3 regions of the Bradyrhizobium sp. RT6a genome follow, and region 2 is predicted to be linked to each of the others. Evidence: predicted binding sites of a transcription regulator. Region 2 holds the regulator's gene; each other region holds the start of a gene.
The links. Region 2 encodes LexA, which represses DNA repair genes until DNA is damaged. Its sites were predicted from a motif close to TGTTCNNNNTGTGTTCNG; they were not measured.
Positions count from the first base shown of each region.

Region 1: ABIC03_RS08950 (PA0069 family radical SAM protein) is a predicted target of LexA. The motif match lies at 2,215-2,232, and genes of this name have one in related genera.
Region 3: ABIC03_RS16695 (single-stranded DNA-binding protein) is a predicted target of LexA. The motif match lies at 2,003-2,020, and genes of this name have one in related genera.

Region 1 is NZ_JBEPQC010000001.1:1,876,248-1,880,962, reverse strand. Features, by position in the region: gene ABIC03_RS08955 (phosphoketolase family protein) at 1-2,042, opposite strand, end outside; gene ABIC03_RS08950 (PA0069 family radical SAM protein) at 2,254-3,417, shown strand; gene ABIC03_RS08945 (VOC family protein) at 3,442-3,897, shown strand; gene rnhB (ribonuclease HII) at 3,975-4,715, shown strand, end outside.
Region 2 is NZ_JBEPQC010000002.1:1,305,159-1,309,873, reverse strand. Features, by position in the region: gene ABIC03_RS16205 (hypothetical protein) at 1-109, shown strand, start outside; gene ABIC03_RS16200 (molybdopterin molybdotransferase MoeA) at 338-1,549, shown strand; gene lexA (transcriptional repressor LexA) at 1,726-2,427, shown strand; gene ABIC03_RS16190 (hypothetical protein) at 2,870-3,304, shown strand; gene ABIC03_RS16185 (GAF domain-containing protein) at 3,528-4,469, shown strand; partial or broken gene ABIC03_RS16180 (ComEC/Rec2 family competence protein) at 4,479-4,715, opposite strand, start outside.
Region 3 is NZ_JBEPQC010000002.1:1,411,947-1,416,661, forward strand. Features, by position in the region: gene uvrA (excinuclease ABC subunit UvrA) at 1-768, opposite strand, end outside; gene ABIC03_RS16690 (outer membrane protein) at 1,053-1,724, opposite strand; gene ABIC03_RS16695 (single-stranded DNA-binding protein) at 2,185-2,682, shown strand; gene gyrA (DNA gyrase subunit A) at 3,055-4,715, shown strand, end outside.

The sequences.
Region 1 (4,715 bases), on a different contig from region 2:
TCGAAGTCGCGGTCGGACAAGCCGTGCGGGTGCTGCTCCCTGGGTTGCAGCGTCATGAGGTCCACGACGTTGACAACGCGGATCTTCAGCTCGGGCAGCGCCTTGCGCAGCAGGTCGACGGCGGCGAGCGTCTCCAGTGTCGGCACGTCGCCGGCGCAGGCCATCACGACATCGGGCTCGCCATTCGCATCTTCGGTGCCGGCCCAGCTCCAGATGCCGATGCCGGCATCGCAATGCGTGGCTGCCTCCTGCATCGACAGCCATTGCGGCGCCGGCTGCTTGCCGGCGACGATGACGTTGATGCGGTCATAGGTGCGCAGGCAATGATCGGCGATCCACAGCAGCGTGTTGGCGTCCGGCGGGAAGTAGATGCGAACGATGTCGGCCTTCTTGTTGGCGACGAGATCGACGAAACCGGGATCCTGATGGCTGAAGCCGTTGTGGTCCTGACGCCAGACATGCGAGGTGAGCAGGTAGTTGAGCGAGGCGATCGGGCGCCGCCACGGCAGATGCCGCGTCACCTTCAGCCATTTGGCGTGCTGGTTGAACATGGAATCCACGATGTGGATGAACGCCTCGTAGCAGGAGAAGAAGCCGTGCCGTCCGGTGAGCAGATAGCCCTCTAACCAGCCCTGACAGAGATGCTCGCTCAGGACTTCCATCACGCGTCCGTCCTGGGCGAGATGCACGTCGTAAGGTTTTGTCGGCTCCATCCAGACGCGTTCGGTGGCCTCGAACACCGCATCGAGCCGGTTTGACGCGGTTTCGTCCGGGCCCATGATGCGGAAATTGCGGGCCTCGGCGTTGAGGCGGATGACGTCGCGCAGGAATTTTCCGAGCTCGCGGGTTGCCTCCGCCGCGACGCCGCCCGGCTGAGCGACCTCGACGGCGAAGCTGCGGAAGTCCGGCAGCTTCAGCTCCTTCTTCAGAAGGCCGCCATTGGCGTGTGGATTGGCGCCCATGCGGCGATGGCCTTCGGGCGCGAGCGCCTGGAGCTCGGCAATGAGCGCGCCGTTCGCGTCGAACAGCTTTTCCGGCTCGTAGCTGCGCATCCACTCTTCGAGAATATTCAGATGCGCCGGGTTCTCGCGACAGTTCGCGACGGGCACCTGATGCGCACGCCAAAAACCTTCGACCTTCTTGCCGTCGACTTCCTTGGGGCCGGTCCAGCCCTTCGGGCTGCGCAGCACGATCATCGGCCAACGCGGGCGTTCGACGCTCTTGCGGCCGTCGCGGGCGTGCTGCTGGATCGACCGGATACTGGCGAGCGCGACGTCGAGCGCGTCCGCCATGATCTGGTGCATCAATCTGGGATCGTCGCCCTGGACGAACAGCGGCTCGTGCCCGAGCCCGCGGAAGAGATCGCGGATCTCGTCGTCGCGCATCCGCCCAAGCACGGTCGGATTGGCAATCTTGTACCCATTGAGATGCAGGATCGGCAGCACCGCGCCGTCATGCGCAGGATTGAGGAATTTGTTGGAATGCCAGGACGCCGCGAGCGGGCCGGTCTCGGCCTCGCCGTCGCCGACGACACAGGCGACGATCAGGTCGGGATTGTCGAATGCCGCACCATAGGCATGCACCAGCGCGTAACCGAGCTCGCCGCCTTCGTGGATCGAGCCCGGCGTTTCCGGCGCCGCGTGACTGGGGATGCCGCCGGGGAAGGAGAACTGCCTGAACAGCTTGCGCAGTCCGTCGGTATCGCGCGCGATATCGGGATAGATCTCGCTGTAGCTGCCTTCGAGATAAGTGTTGGCGACCATGCCGGGGCCGCCGTGGCCGGGACCGCAGACATAGATCATGCTCAGATCCAGCGCACGGATGACGCGGTTGAGATGGGCATAAATGAAGTTCAAACCGGGCGTCGTGCCGCAATGGCCGAGCAAACGCGGCTTGATGTGCTCGGGCCGTAACGGCTCGCGCAGCAGCGGGTTGTCGAGCAGGTAGATTTGCCCGACGGAGAGATAGTTCGCGGCGCGCCAATAGCGATCGAGGAGATCGAGGTCGCCGCTCGCGGCGGCCGATTGTTGTTGATTTGTCATATTGCTGCCGACCTTCACCCGGGATCGTCACCAACCGAGTTCCGGCGAGATCGATCCTTCGGCAGCATCAAACGGGATCGCCGTGACGCCACTGTTGCGTGAGGTCAAAAGCAAGCGCGCGAAGTTTGGGCAGCTCTACTGTGCATGGGGTTGTTTTCACGTTTTTTGTTTGTGTTCTTGATTTGTTCCTGCGGCGTGCTATCTTGGCTTCATGAGTCCAGCATCCTCTCATGCTCTCAAGCACCCGCCGGTCACGGCGCCCTCCGAGCCGGCGGGTGCGCCTTCTGACTTCCCTGAGCTGGCGGTCGCCATCGACCGCCAGCGCAGGCGAGGCCGGGGCGCGCAGTCCAACGCCAGCGGCCGCTTCGAGGCCGAGGCGCGCGTCGCCTTCGACGATGGCTGGCAGAGCCTTGAAGAACTGCCGCCGTTCAAGACCACGGTCGCGGTCGACACTTCGCGCAAAGTGATCACCCGCAACGATTCTCCCGACATAGGCTTCGACCGCTCGATCAATCCCTACCGCGGCTGCGAGCACGGCTGCGTCTATTGCTTCGCGCGGCCGACGCATGCCTATCTCGGCCTGTCGCCGGGGCTCGACTTCGAATCGAAGCTGTTTGTAAAGCCCGAGGCGCCGGCGCTGCTCGAGAAGGAGCTTGCGGCGCCCGGCTACGAGCCGCGGATGATCGCGATCGGCACCAACACTGATCCCTATCAGCCGATCGAGCGCGAGCGCAAAATCATGCGCGGCATTCTGGAGGTGCTGGAGCGCGCCGGCCATCCCGTCGGGATCGTCACCAAGTCGGCGCTGGTGACCCGCGACATCGACATTCTCGCGCGCATGGCCAAGCGCAACCTCGCCAAGGTCGGGATCTCCGTGACCTCGCTCGATCCGAAATTGGCGCGCACAATGGAGCCACGGGCGTCAACGCCGCCGAAGCGGCTGGAGGCGCTGAAGCAGCTTTCCGAGGCCGGCATTCCGACCACCGTCATGGTCGCGCCCGTGATCCCCGCGCTGAACGATTCCGAGATCGAGCGCATCCTGGATGCTGCCGCCCATGCCGGCGTCAAGGAAGCCTCCTACGTGTTGCTGCGGTTGCCGCTCGAGGTGCGCGATCTCTTTCGCGAATGGCTGATGGCGAACTATCCGGACCGCTATCGCCACGTCTTCACACTGATCCGCGACATGCGCGGCGGCCGTGACTACGACGCGAAATGGGGCGAGCGCATGAAGGGGACCGGCCCGATGGCCTGGACCATCGGTCGCCGCTTCGAGATCGCCTGCGACAGGCTCGGGCTGAACAAGCGGCGCCCCAAGCTGACGACGGATCATTTTGCCAAGCCGAAGCGGAACGGCGATCAGCTCAGCCTGTTCTGAGGGACGAAGTGGAAGAGGCGTCGTATGAGTCAGGAACTGGCAGCTCCAATCCCGCGGCTCACCGTCATCACGCTGGGCGTGAACGACATCCGCGCCAGCATTGCCTTTTACGACGCGCTCGGTTTCTCGCGCCGGCTGAAGGTGACCGGTGAGGCCGTTGCGTTCTATGATACTGGCGGTCCGGTGCTCGCGCTGTTTCCGTGGGATCAGCTCGCGGTCGACGCCAAATTGCCTGATCACCCGAGGCCATCGACGTTCCGCGGCATGACGCTCGCATGGAACTGCCGCGCGCGTGAGGAGGTGGACGCGGTGCTGGCTTTCGCCGTCGGCGAGGGAGCCGCGCTGCTGAAGGCCGCGCATGAGACCGATTACGGCGGCTATTCCGGCTATTTCGCCGATCCTGACGGCCATCCATGGGAAGTCGTGGTCGCGCCCGGCATCGAGGTCGGCGAGGACCGGCGGGTGCATCTGGCGGAATAGGGCGGCTGACTTGAATAACGGGAATTGTCCGAGGTTCCCGGTTGCGCAGGCCATTCCGCTTGCGCACGATCCCGGCCATGATTCGGGATCAATCCGCCAAGAAGCTGGCCAAAGACGCGCCCAAGAAGGCTGCGCCTGAGAACAAGAAGGCCGCGCCTAAGAACGACAAGGCTGCGCCCAAGAAAATGGCCAAGGCGCTGGCGGGCACAAAGAGCGCCATCATCGTTGCTCCAAGCTTCCGCCGCGAGCGCGCGCTGATCAAGCGTGGCGTCTGGCCGGTGGCAGGCTGCGATGAGGCCGGCCGCGGGCCGTTGGCCGGACCTGTGGTGGCGGCGGCGGTGATTCTCGATCCCGACCGCATCCCGCGCGGCATCGATGATTCCAAGCGCCTGACGGCCGAGGAGCGCGAAAGGCTGTTCGACAAGATCTGCGCCACCGCCCAGGTCTCGGTGGCAGTCGCCTCGCGCGCCCGCATCGACCGCGATAACATCCTGCGCGCCTCGCTGTGGGCACTGAAGCGCGCCGTGGTGGCGCTGCCCGAGCAGCCCCGGCATGTCTTCGTCGACGGCCGCGACCGGCTGGATACGGAATGCGATTGCGAGGCCGTGATCGGTGGCGACGGCATCGTCCTGTCGATCGCAGCGGCCTCGATCATCGCCAAGGTGACGCGGGACCGCCTGATGTGCGCACTGGCTCAGGACTGTCCCGGCTACGGTTTCGAGCAGCACAAGGGCTACGCCGTGCCCGAGCACCTCGATGCGCTCAACCGCCTCGGCCCCACCGTCCACCACCGCAGCTTCTTCGCCCCCGTCGCCGCC
Region 2 (4,715 bases):
CAAGCTTGTGAGCAAGGCCGCCGACCTGAAATCCCAAGCCGATCCGCTACCCGACAAGGATCAAGGACCCAAGGCGCCCGACGTAACTCCCGGGCAGGCAGGGAGCTGATCGATACAGGCCGGGGGGCGCACGTCGTTCTCGTCTTACCATGACCACTATCCTGCCGATCTGTAACCTCCTTCGGATCATGGCGCGACGCGCTTGATCCCGGCTTCCGGAACAACATGAAGCGGCGGGAATGACTGCGCCCGTTCAGCCGTTTTTGCCTCCGCGCCCGCGCTCGGCTAGAAGACTTGCGGAACATTCGCCCGAACGTGCCGAGCAGGAGTTTTCGCCGTGGCCTTGATGCCGGTTTCTGACGCGCTTGCCGCAGTGCTGGCGGGTGCAGAGCCGCTGCCGGAAGACATGATTTCCCTCGACGAGGCCTACCATCGCGTGCTCGCGCGTGACGTCGCGGCGCGACGTACGCAGCCGCCGCAGGCGATGTCCGCGATGGACGGCTACGCGGTGCGCGCGGCCGATGCCGCGACGATCGATTCGGAGCTCACCGTCATCGGCGAAGTCGCGGCAGGCCGACCGTTCGCGGGGACGGTCGGCGCCGGCGAGGCCGTGCGGATCTTCACCGGCGGCGTCGTTCCCGGTGGCGCGGACGCCGTCGTGATCCAGGAGGACACGGTCGCCGCCGGCAAGCGTATCACGATCAAGGAAGCCGCGATCGCCGGACGGCACATCCGTCCCGCCGGCGTCGATTTCCGCGAGGGCGACGTGCTCCTGCGCAAGGGAAGCCGTCTCACCGAGCGCGACCTCGCGCTCGCCGCCGGGATGAACCATCCGCACCTTGCCGTTTTCAGGCGTCCGAAGGTCGCGATTCTCGCCACCGGCGACGAGCTGGTGATGCCGGGCACCACGCCCGGTCACGGCCAGATCGTCTATTCCAACGGCTACGCCCTGCACGCGCTCGCCCGCAGGGAGGGCGCCGAGACCATCGACCTCGGTATTGCCGCCGACACGCTGGAGGCCACCACCGCCGGCATTCGCCGCGCCCGCGAGAGCGGCGCCGACATCCTGATCACGACCGGCGGCGCATCGGTCGGCGACCACGATCTGGTCCAGCAGGCACTGAGGGACGAAGGCATCGCGATGGCGTTCTGGAAAATCGCGATGCGGCCAGGCAAGCCGATGATGCACGGTCGGCTCGGCACAATGGGTGTGATCGGCCTGCCGGGCAATCCCGTGTCGTCCTACGTGTGCGCTTTCCTGTTCCTGGTGCCTCTGATTCGCGCCCTGTCTGGCCGTTCTGTGATTCACCATCGCCGTGAAAGCGCCGTGCTCGGCCGCGACGTCGGCGCCAACGACCAGCGCGAGGACTATCTGCGCGCGCATCTGGAGGAGCGTGACGACGGCACACGCGTCGTTCTTCCCGTCAACCATCAGGATTCTTCGCTGCTTGCGAATCTCGCTGCAGCACAGGTACTTCTCGTGCGCGCTCCGTTTGCGCCGAAGGCCGAAGCCGGCACGGCTTGCGAAGTATTGCGGCTCCCCGTCTGAGCGCCTCGGCAACGCGCGTTCCGCGAACTTTGCTCTGTTCACGGTAAATTAAGCAGTTGCGGAACATGTATCGAACATATAGTGTCCGTTCATGATTTGTTTCGAGCATGTAGCGGCATATAGCCGAATTCAGCGTCTCGGAATCGGACGACATCAACCGGGGGACTTTGGTCGAGATGTTAACGCGCAAACAATACGAGCTTCTGCGGTTCATCAGTGAACGTCTGAAGGAAAGTGGCGTGCCGCCTTCCTTCGACGAGATGAAGGATGCGCTCGACCTGCGCTCGAAGTCGGGCATCCATCGCCTGATCACGGCGCTCGAGGAGCGTGGCTTCATCCGACGCCTGCCCAACCGCGCCCGTGCGATTGAAGTCATTAAGCTGCCGGAGCTCCAGGCAGCCGCAGGCAGCCGGCGCGGCTTCACGCCGAGCGTCATCGAGGGCAATCTCGGCAAGGTGCGTGCGAGCTCCAGCCTGCCGGCTGACGAGGGCGAGCGTCCCGTTGCGGTGCCGGTGATGGGCCGCATCGCGGCCGGCACGCCGATCGAGGCGTTGCAGACCCGCAGCCATACCATCAGCGTACCGCCTGACATGCTCGGCTCGGGCGAGCATTACGCGCTCGAAGTGCGCGGCGATTCCATGGTCGAGGCCGGCATTCTTGACGGCGACATGGCACTGATCCAGCGCAACGAGAGCGCCGATACCGGCGACATCGTGGTGGCGCTGATCGACGACGAGGAAGCGACGCTGAAGCGCTTCCGCCGTCGCGGTGCATCGATCGCGCTCGAGCCCGCCAACGCGGCCTATGAGGTCCGCATCCTGCCGCCCAACCGGGTGAAGATTCAGGGCAAGCTGATCGGGCTTTACCGGAAGTACTGATACCGGAAGTGCTTCATACCGGAAGTGCTTGGCGCCTCGCGCGCTTCCACCGGCATCGCCGGTCAGAGATTGGAGCGGATCATCGTCCGCTCCGGCTGGATAGTCGTTCTGGTTCTGCACAGACTATCCGGCCCCTCCTCCGGCGCTGGCTCCTCGCGATGCCCACGGAAACGGCACCGCGTCTCGAGTGTTCGAGGAAACACCGGCCAGCGATCAAGTTCTACCATTGCAGACAAGCCGGCAATGTTCGCGCATGCGCCTCCCGAATGCATCGCAACGGGCTTTGTTCCTATTGAATTCGGGAAAGATAATGTGATCGCAGCTTGCAGAAGCCAGCCGCAGATTTGCCCATAACCAAGCAGAGCGTTCGTGCTTCCACTCTGATAGAGGCCTGCGCCTCGATAAGAGACGCGGGTAGCTATCCCAGCATGAGGAGCACCCGATGTGTGACTACAGCCTGCATGCCGTCGCGTCGCGCCCCGCCGAAGTCGGCGAGACGATCGTCACGACAAGCTTCCGCGGCACCTCGACGCGCGGCTTCGCCTCCGCAGCCGATCCGTCTGTTGCCGTCTGCCTGCTGCCGGGGACGGAGCTCGCCTTCGCCGACGACGTCCGTTACGACAATCGCTGGATCTGGACGCGCACCATCAATTCCCGCGTGGGCAAGTTCGGCAAGATCGATCCGCACATTCCCGACCGCCATCATGATGCGATCGAATTCCCGGACGGCAAATATGTGCTGGTGACGCAGCTCGTCGAAGGCCAGCGCGCGACCGTGCTGCAACTGCCGGTAACTCAGTCGGTGGCCGAGCGCGAGCACAAGGCGCAGATCATCGCCGACCGGCCGCCGACCGTCACGCACCTGCCGATCGGCTGACACAGCCGCCTCCGGCTAGGAGGTCGGGGGTCAGGATTGAATTGCCATCGCCGGCCGCGGCCGGCGAGATGGTGTGGCTTGCGTCCGCGAAATCCAATCGGATGGACCAAGCCCTTACACCTCTCCGCCGCACGAAGTTTGAGCCGCCCTGCCTGAAGTTTGAACGTCCGCTTCGCAGCCAAATGACCGATGCTGTCAGGGCTTGAGACGGCGGACACGCTCGATGAAAACCTTCCTTCGCGTCGTTGAACTCTGGGTGCCCGATCGGACGCGCATGCGGCTGGAGTTTGGCGGCGGCCTCTACGACGAAGGGCTGTCCGCGTTCAAGGCCGTCAGCGAAGAGCTCCACTTCGGATATGACGAGGGACTTCCGGGCAAGGCCTGGGCCGCGGGCCACCCCGTGATCCTCACCAAATTCGCCAACTCCTATTTCAAACGGACCGATCAAGCGCTTGCGGCCGGCCTCACCTGCGGCGTCGCGGTGCCGGTGTTTGCGGGTGAATTCCTGCAAGCCGTCATGGTGCTATTCTGCGGCGACGACGAAGCGCATGTCGGGGCGATCGAGCTTTGGCACAACGACCCAGATGCCTCCCACGAGATGGGGCTCGTGGATGGCTATTATGGCACCGCCGACATGTTCGAATTCAACTCCCGCCACACTAAATTTCCTCGCGGCTTTGGCCTGCCTGGCCGCACCTGGAAGGCGGGGCTGCCGCTGATCATCAAGGACCTGCACGACGCCAGGAGTTTTCTGCGCTGGGAGGACGCAGCCAAGGTCGGGATCAATTGCGGCGTCGGCGTGCCCTATCGGACCGGCACGGACCAGACCTGGGTCCTGACATTCCTCTCCGCGCAGGCCACGCCGATTGCGCGACGCTTCGAGATCTGGATCCCGAACGAGACCCACTCGGCACTGGTGTTCCGCGCCGGCGATTGCAGCGCGCAGACCGACCTTGCCGCGCTCTATGCGGAAAAATCCATTGCCAGAGGCGAAGGCAGCATCGGCGGGGCCTGGGCGACCGGCATGCCCGCGCTCAACGATGAGCTCGCGCATGACGGCTCGGTCGCCGGTTTCGAAGCCTGCACAGCCGGACTGAGCCGGATGGTGGCCCTGCCGGTCATCGGCAATTCCAGGCTCGACGCCGTGCTGGCCTGGTACTTGTAACCGATCCGATCAATCGTCGGCCTGCAAGTCGGTCTCCGCTGGCGTTGCGTCCTTGGTGCGGGGCGCGGTCGTCTTCGGCGCAAGGCTGCCGTCGAAATCACCCTCGCCGGCGCCGGCCGGTAACCAGGGGCGGCTCGTGCCTCTCGCCCTCACCGCCTGAACCACAAAACCGTCACCACGCTGCGTCAGCGCCAGCGCGCTCTGGCTGGCGAGCCGCTGCCGATCGACCACCATCGCCGCGCAATC
Region 3 (4,715 bases), 110 kb from region 2:
CGCGTCCGCGAATTCGATGACGGCGAGGCCCTCGGCGAGCTTGAGCGCGGTCTCGAAGCTTTCGGCGAGGCGCTGGCCGATGTCGGCGCGCACCACGATGCGATCGACCACGACGTCGATGTCGTGCGGGAATTTCTTGTCGAGAACAGGCGCTTCCGCGAGCTCGTGGAAGGCGCCGTCGATCTTGACGCGCTGAAAGCCCTTCTTGAGCCATTCGGCGAGTTCTTTGCGGTACTCGCCCTTGCGGCCACGCACGACGGGCGCGAGCAGATAGAGCCGCGAGCCCTCGGGCAGCGCCAGCACGCGATCGACCATCTGCGAGACGGTCTGGCTCTCGATCGGCAGGCCGGTGGCGGGCGAATAGGGCACGCCGACGCGCGCCCACAGCAGGCGCATGTAGTCGTAGATTTCGGTCACCGTGCCGACGGTGGAGCGCGGGTTCTTGGACGTCGTCTTCTGCTCGATCGAGATCGCCGGCGATAGGCCGTCGATCTGGTCGACGTCGGGCTTCTGCATCATCTCCAGGAACTGGCGGGCATAGGCCGACAGAGATTCGACGTAGCGGCGCTGGCCCTCGGCGTAGATGGTGTCGAACGCGAGCGAGGATTTGCCGGAGCCCGACAGCCCCGTGAACACCACCAGCTTGTCGCGGGGAATCTCGACGTCGACGTTCTTGAGGTTGTGCTCGCGCGCGCCACGGATGGTAATTGCGCGCAGGTTTGATCCCACGTTCTGTTGTTGGCGCTTCGCCTTGATCACTTCGTCCATCCTGGTGGTCCTCAGGGAATCCAAGAGCGCGCGATCGCGCCAACTGAATAGGCGCGCTTCGCCCGGAACCGGGATCGGCGCCGATGGGGTTGTAAGCGAACGTAGGAAGAACGAGGACGGATTTCCAGTGGGACTTGCGAATCGTCAACCGATTGTTGGCGCGCTGGCGGCATCTGGCAGGAGCAGGGCCTTGCGGAACTGCGCAGGAGCGGCCGGTCAAACAAAAAGGCCGGCGCAAGGCCGGCCTTTCGTAACGCGGATGGCGTTGGAGCTAAGTACTGAGCTCAGTACTTGGCGACCACCGGGCCCCCGAAGTGATAGTTCACGCCGACCTGCACGGTGTGGAAGCTGTCCGTACCCGTGTTGAACGGGAGACCGATGCCGGAGAAGTACGTCTCGCCGCTGAAGCTGCGATAGAGGTACTCGCCCTTGACCGACCACTGAGGGGCAAAGAACGCTTCGACGCCCGCACCGACGGTCCAGCCGGAGCGCAGCTTGGTGTCAGAAACGCTCACGCCGGGGACGCTGAGGGTCAGCTTGTTGTCGATCCAGGCGTAACCACCAGTGCCGTAGAACAGGACATTGTTGACGGCGTAGCCGATGCGGCCGCGCACGGTGCCCAGTGCGTCGATCTTGTTCGACAGGGTGAGGCCGCCCACCAGCGCCGACGCGCTGAGGTCAGCCCATGCAGCATCGGCCTCGAGACCGAACACAACGTTGCCGGTCTGCCAGTTGTAGCCGGCGGTGCCACCGACGAAACCGCCCTTCACCTTCGGGTCGGTCGAGGAGTCTTCCCAAGCGCCGCCGCCAACGATACCGAGGTAGAAGCCGGTCCAGTTGTAGACCGAAGCCATGGCCACCGGGGCCTTGGTGTAGGGGCGCGCCGCGAGATCAGCGGCCGAAGCCGGGGCAGCGAGAGCGAACAAACAGGCCGAAGCCAACAAAACCTTTTTCATTTTCAACTAATCCCAGTCCCAGTTTCTGATTGTGCCTTCCACGATAGGGAAGGGCATCGGACTCACTTGCCCAACTGAGGCCGTACTTACACCATTGAAGCCGCAAGTTGTGTCACTGGAAAGCCACAGCAGCCTGAAAATGGTGCAGTTGCTGACCTATTGTTCCCATAGAGGGCAAGCCTTTCTTCCTTTCCGGGAACCCACAAGGTGCCTTTTGGGGCGTGCCTTTTCACAGCACATTGGCGATCGATCCCACACATTCAGTGCTGTCGTTCGCCAAGAACAAATCTGGAACGAACTGGAGGTCGATGCTATATGTGGGGATAACCCGAGGGGTGACGGACGGATCGGCGTCCGCAAGCGTTCGGCGAGCGTATAGGGTCGCCTCAACGGGCACGGCGGAACGCGGGGAGCGGACCGGCCTTCTTGAATTCAGTGACATTCGGAGCGGAGAGCGGAGATGGCGGGAAGCGTCAACAAGGTCATTCTGGTTGGAAATCTCGGCAAGGATCCCGAAATCCGCCGCACCCAGGACGGGCGGCCGATCGCCAATCTGAGCGTCGCCACTTCGGAAACGTGGCGCGACAAGGCGACCGGCGAGCGCAAGGAAAAGACCGAGTGGCACCGCGTCGTGATCTTCAATGAAGGGCTCTGCAAGGTCGCCGAACAATATCTGAAGAAGGGCGCCAAGATTTACGTCGAAGGTGCGCTCCAGACCCGCAAATGGACCGACCAGAGCGGCGTCGAAAAGTACTCCACCGAAGTCGTGCTGCAGGGCTTCAACTCCACCCTGACGATGCTGGACGGTCGTAGCGGCGGCGGCGGAGGCGGCAGCTTCGGCGACGAGCCGGGCGGCGATTTCGGCTCCCCCGGTCCCGTCAGCAGCGCGCCGCGGCGCCCTGTTGCAGCCGGCGGCGGTGGCCGCAACAGCGACATGGACGACGATATCCCGTTCTGAGCGATACCGTTCTGAGAACGCGGCGTCTCGATGCGGACGCGCCGGCCGGATGGGCGGCGCTTCTCATCTCGTGTCAGAAAATCCCGCTAATCGGCAGGACGGGCTCGGGATTTCCGGGCCCGCTTCCTGTTTGGGTTGAGTTCGGATTGCGGCTTGGCAAACGCGCTGATGGGGCAGGCTCGGCGCGCGGTTTTCCACGCGTGACCGGCAATTTTGCAAGGTCGATGCGGGGGCTGACCGAGACACCGCTCGCGAGGGCTTAAGCTATTGGAAAAATAGGCGGAAAAAGCGCTTCCCAGATCGCCGCGAGGGTGGTTATCAGAGGCTCGATGCGCTATATGATTCCCAGATAAAACCTCACCGGATTTCCCCTTGGCTGACGACGACGACAAGCCCGGCGACCAGCCGGCGCAACCCTCGGATATTCGCCCCGTCTCCATCTTCGAGGAGATGAAGAAGTCCTATCTCGACTACGCCATGAGCGTGATCGTGGCGCGGGCGCTGCCTGACGCCCGCGACGGTCTCAAGCCGGTGCATCGCCGCATCCTGTACTCGATGAACGAGCAGGGGCACACGCCGGACAAGAAGTACGTCAAGTCCGCCCGCGTGGTCGGTGACGTCATCGGTAAATATCATCCGCATGGCGACCAGTCGATCTACGACGCCATGGTCCGGATGGCGCAGGACTTCTCCATGCGCGTGCCGCTGATCGACGGCCAGGGCAATTTCGGCTCGGTCGACGGCGATCCTCCGGCGGCCTATCGTTATACCGAAGCCCGATTGACCAAGGTGGCGCTGGCTCTGCTGGCCGACATCGACAAGGACACGGTCGACTTCCAGCCGAACTACGACAACAACGAGACCGAACCGTCGGTCTTGCCGGCCAAGTTCCCGAATCTCCTCGTCAACGGCGCCGGCGGCATTGCGGTCGGCATGGCGACCAACATCCCGCCGCACAATCTCGGCGAGGTCATCGACGCCTGCGTCGCGCTGATCGACAACCCCGCGCTCACCATCGACGAGCTCATCAACATCGTGCCGGGACCGGATTTCCCGACCGGCGGCGTCATCCTCGGACGGCAGGGCATCCGCGCCGCCTATCACCTCGGCCGCGGCTCCGTGATGATGCGCGGCAAGGTCGCGATCGAGACCATCCGCAAGGAGCGCGAGGCGATCATCATCACCGAGATTCCCTACCAGGTGAACAAGGCGACGATGGTCGAGCGCATCGCCGAGCTGGTCAAGGAAAAGAAGATCGAGGGCATCGGCGACCTGCGCGATGAATCGGATCGCGACGGCTACCGCGTCGTCATCGAACTGAAGCGCGACGCCGTGCCGGATGTGGTGCTGAATCAGCTCTACAGGTTCACACCGCTGCAGACGAGCTTCGGCGTCAACATGGTGGCGCTCGACAGCGGCCGTCCGCGGATCATGCATCTGAAGGACCTGCTGGCGATCTTCGTCGACTTCCGCGAGCGCGTCGTCACGCGGCGCACCAAGTTCCTGCTCGCGAAAGCCCGCGATCGCGCCCATATCCTGGTCGGTCTCGCCATCGCGGTCGCCAATATCGACGAGATGATCCGCGTCATCCGGACCTCGCCCGACCCGACCACCGCGCGCGACACCCTGATGTCGCGCGACTGGCCGGCCCGGGACGTCGAGGACATGCTGACGCTGATCGACGATCCGCGCCACCGCATCAGCGAGAACGGCACGATCCGGCTGTCGATGGAGCAGGCGAGGGCCATTCTCGATTTGCGCCTGCAACGCCTCACCGCACTCGGCCGCGACGAAATCCGCGAGGAGCTCGACAAGCTCGCCGGCGAGATCGCCGACTATCTCGCCATCCTGCGCTCGCGCGACCGCGTGCTTGAAATCATCAAGTTCGAGCTTGCCGAAGTGAAGGCCGAGTTCGCGACCCCGCGCCGCACCGTCATCATCGAGCAGGAAGGCGAGGTCGAGGACGAGGACCTGATCCAGCGCGAGGACATGGTGGTCACCGTCTCCCACGCCGGCTACGTCAAGCGCGTGCC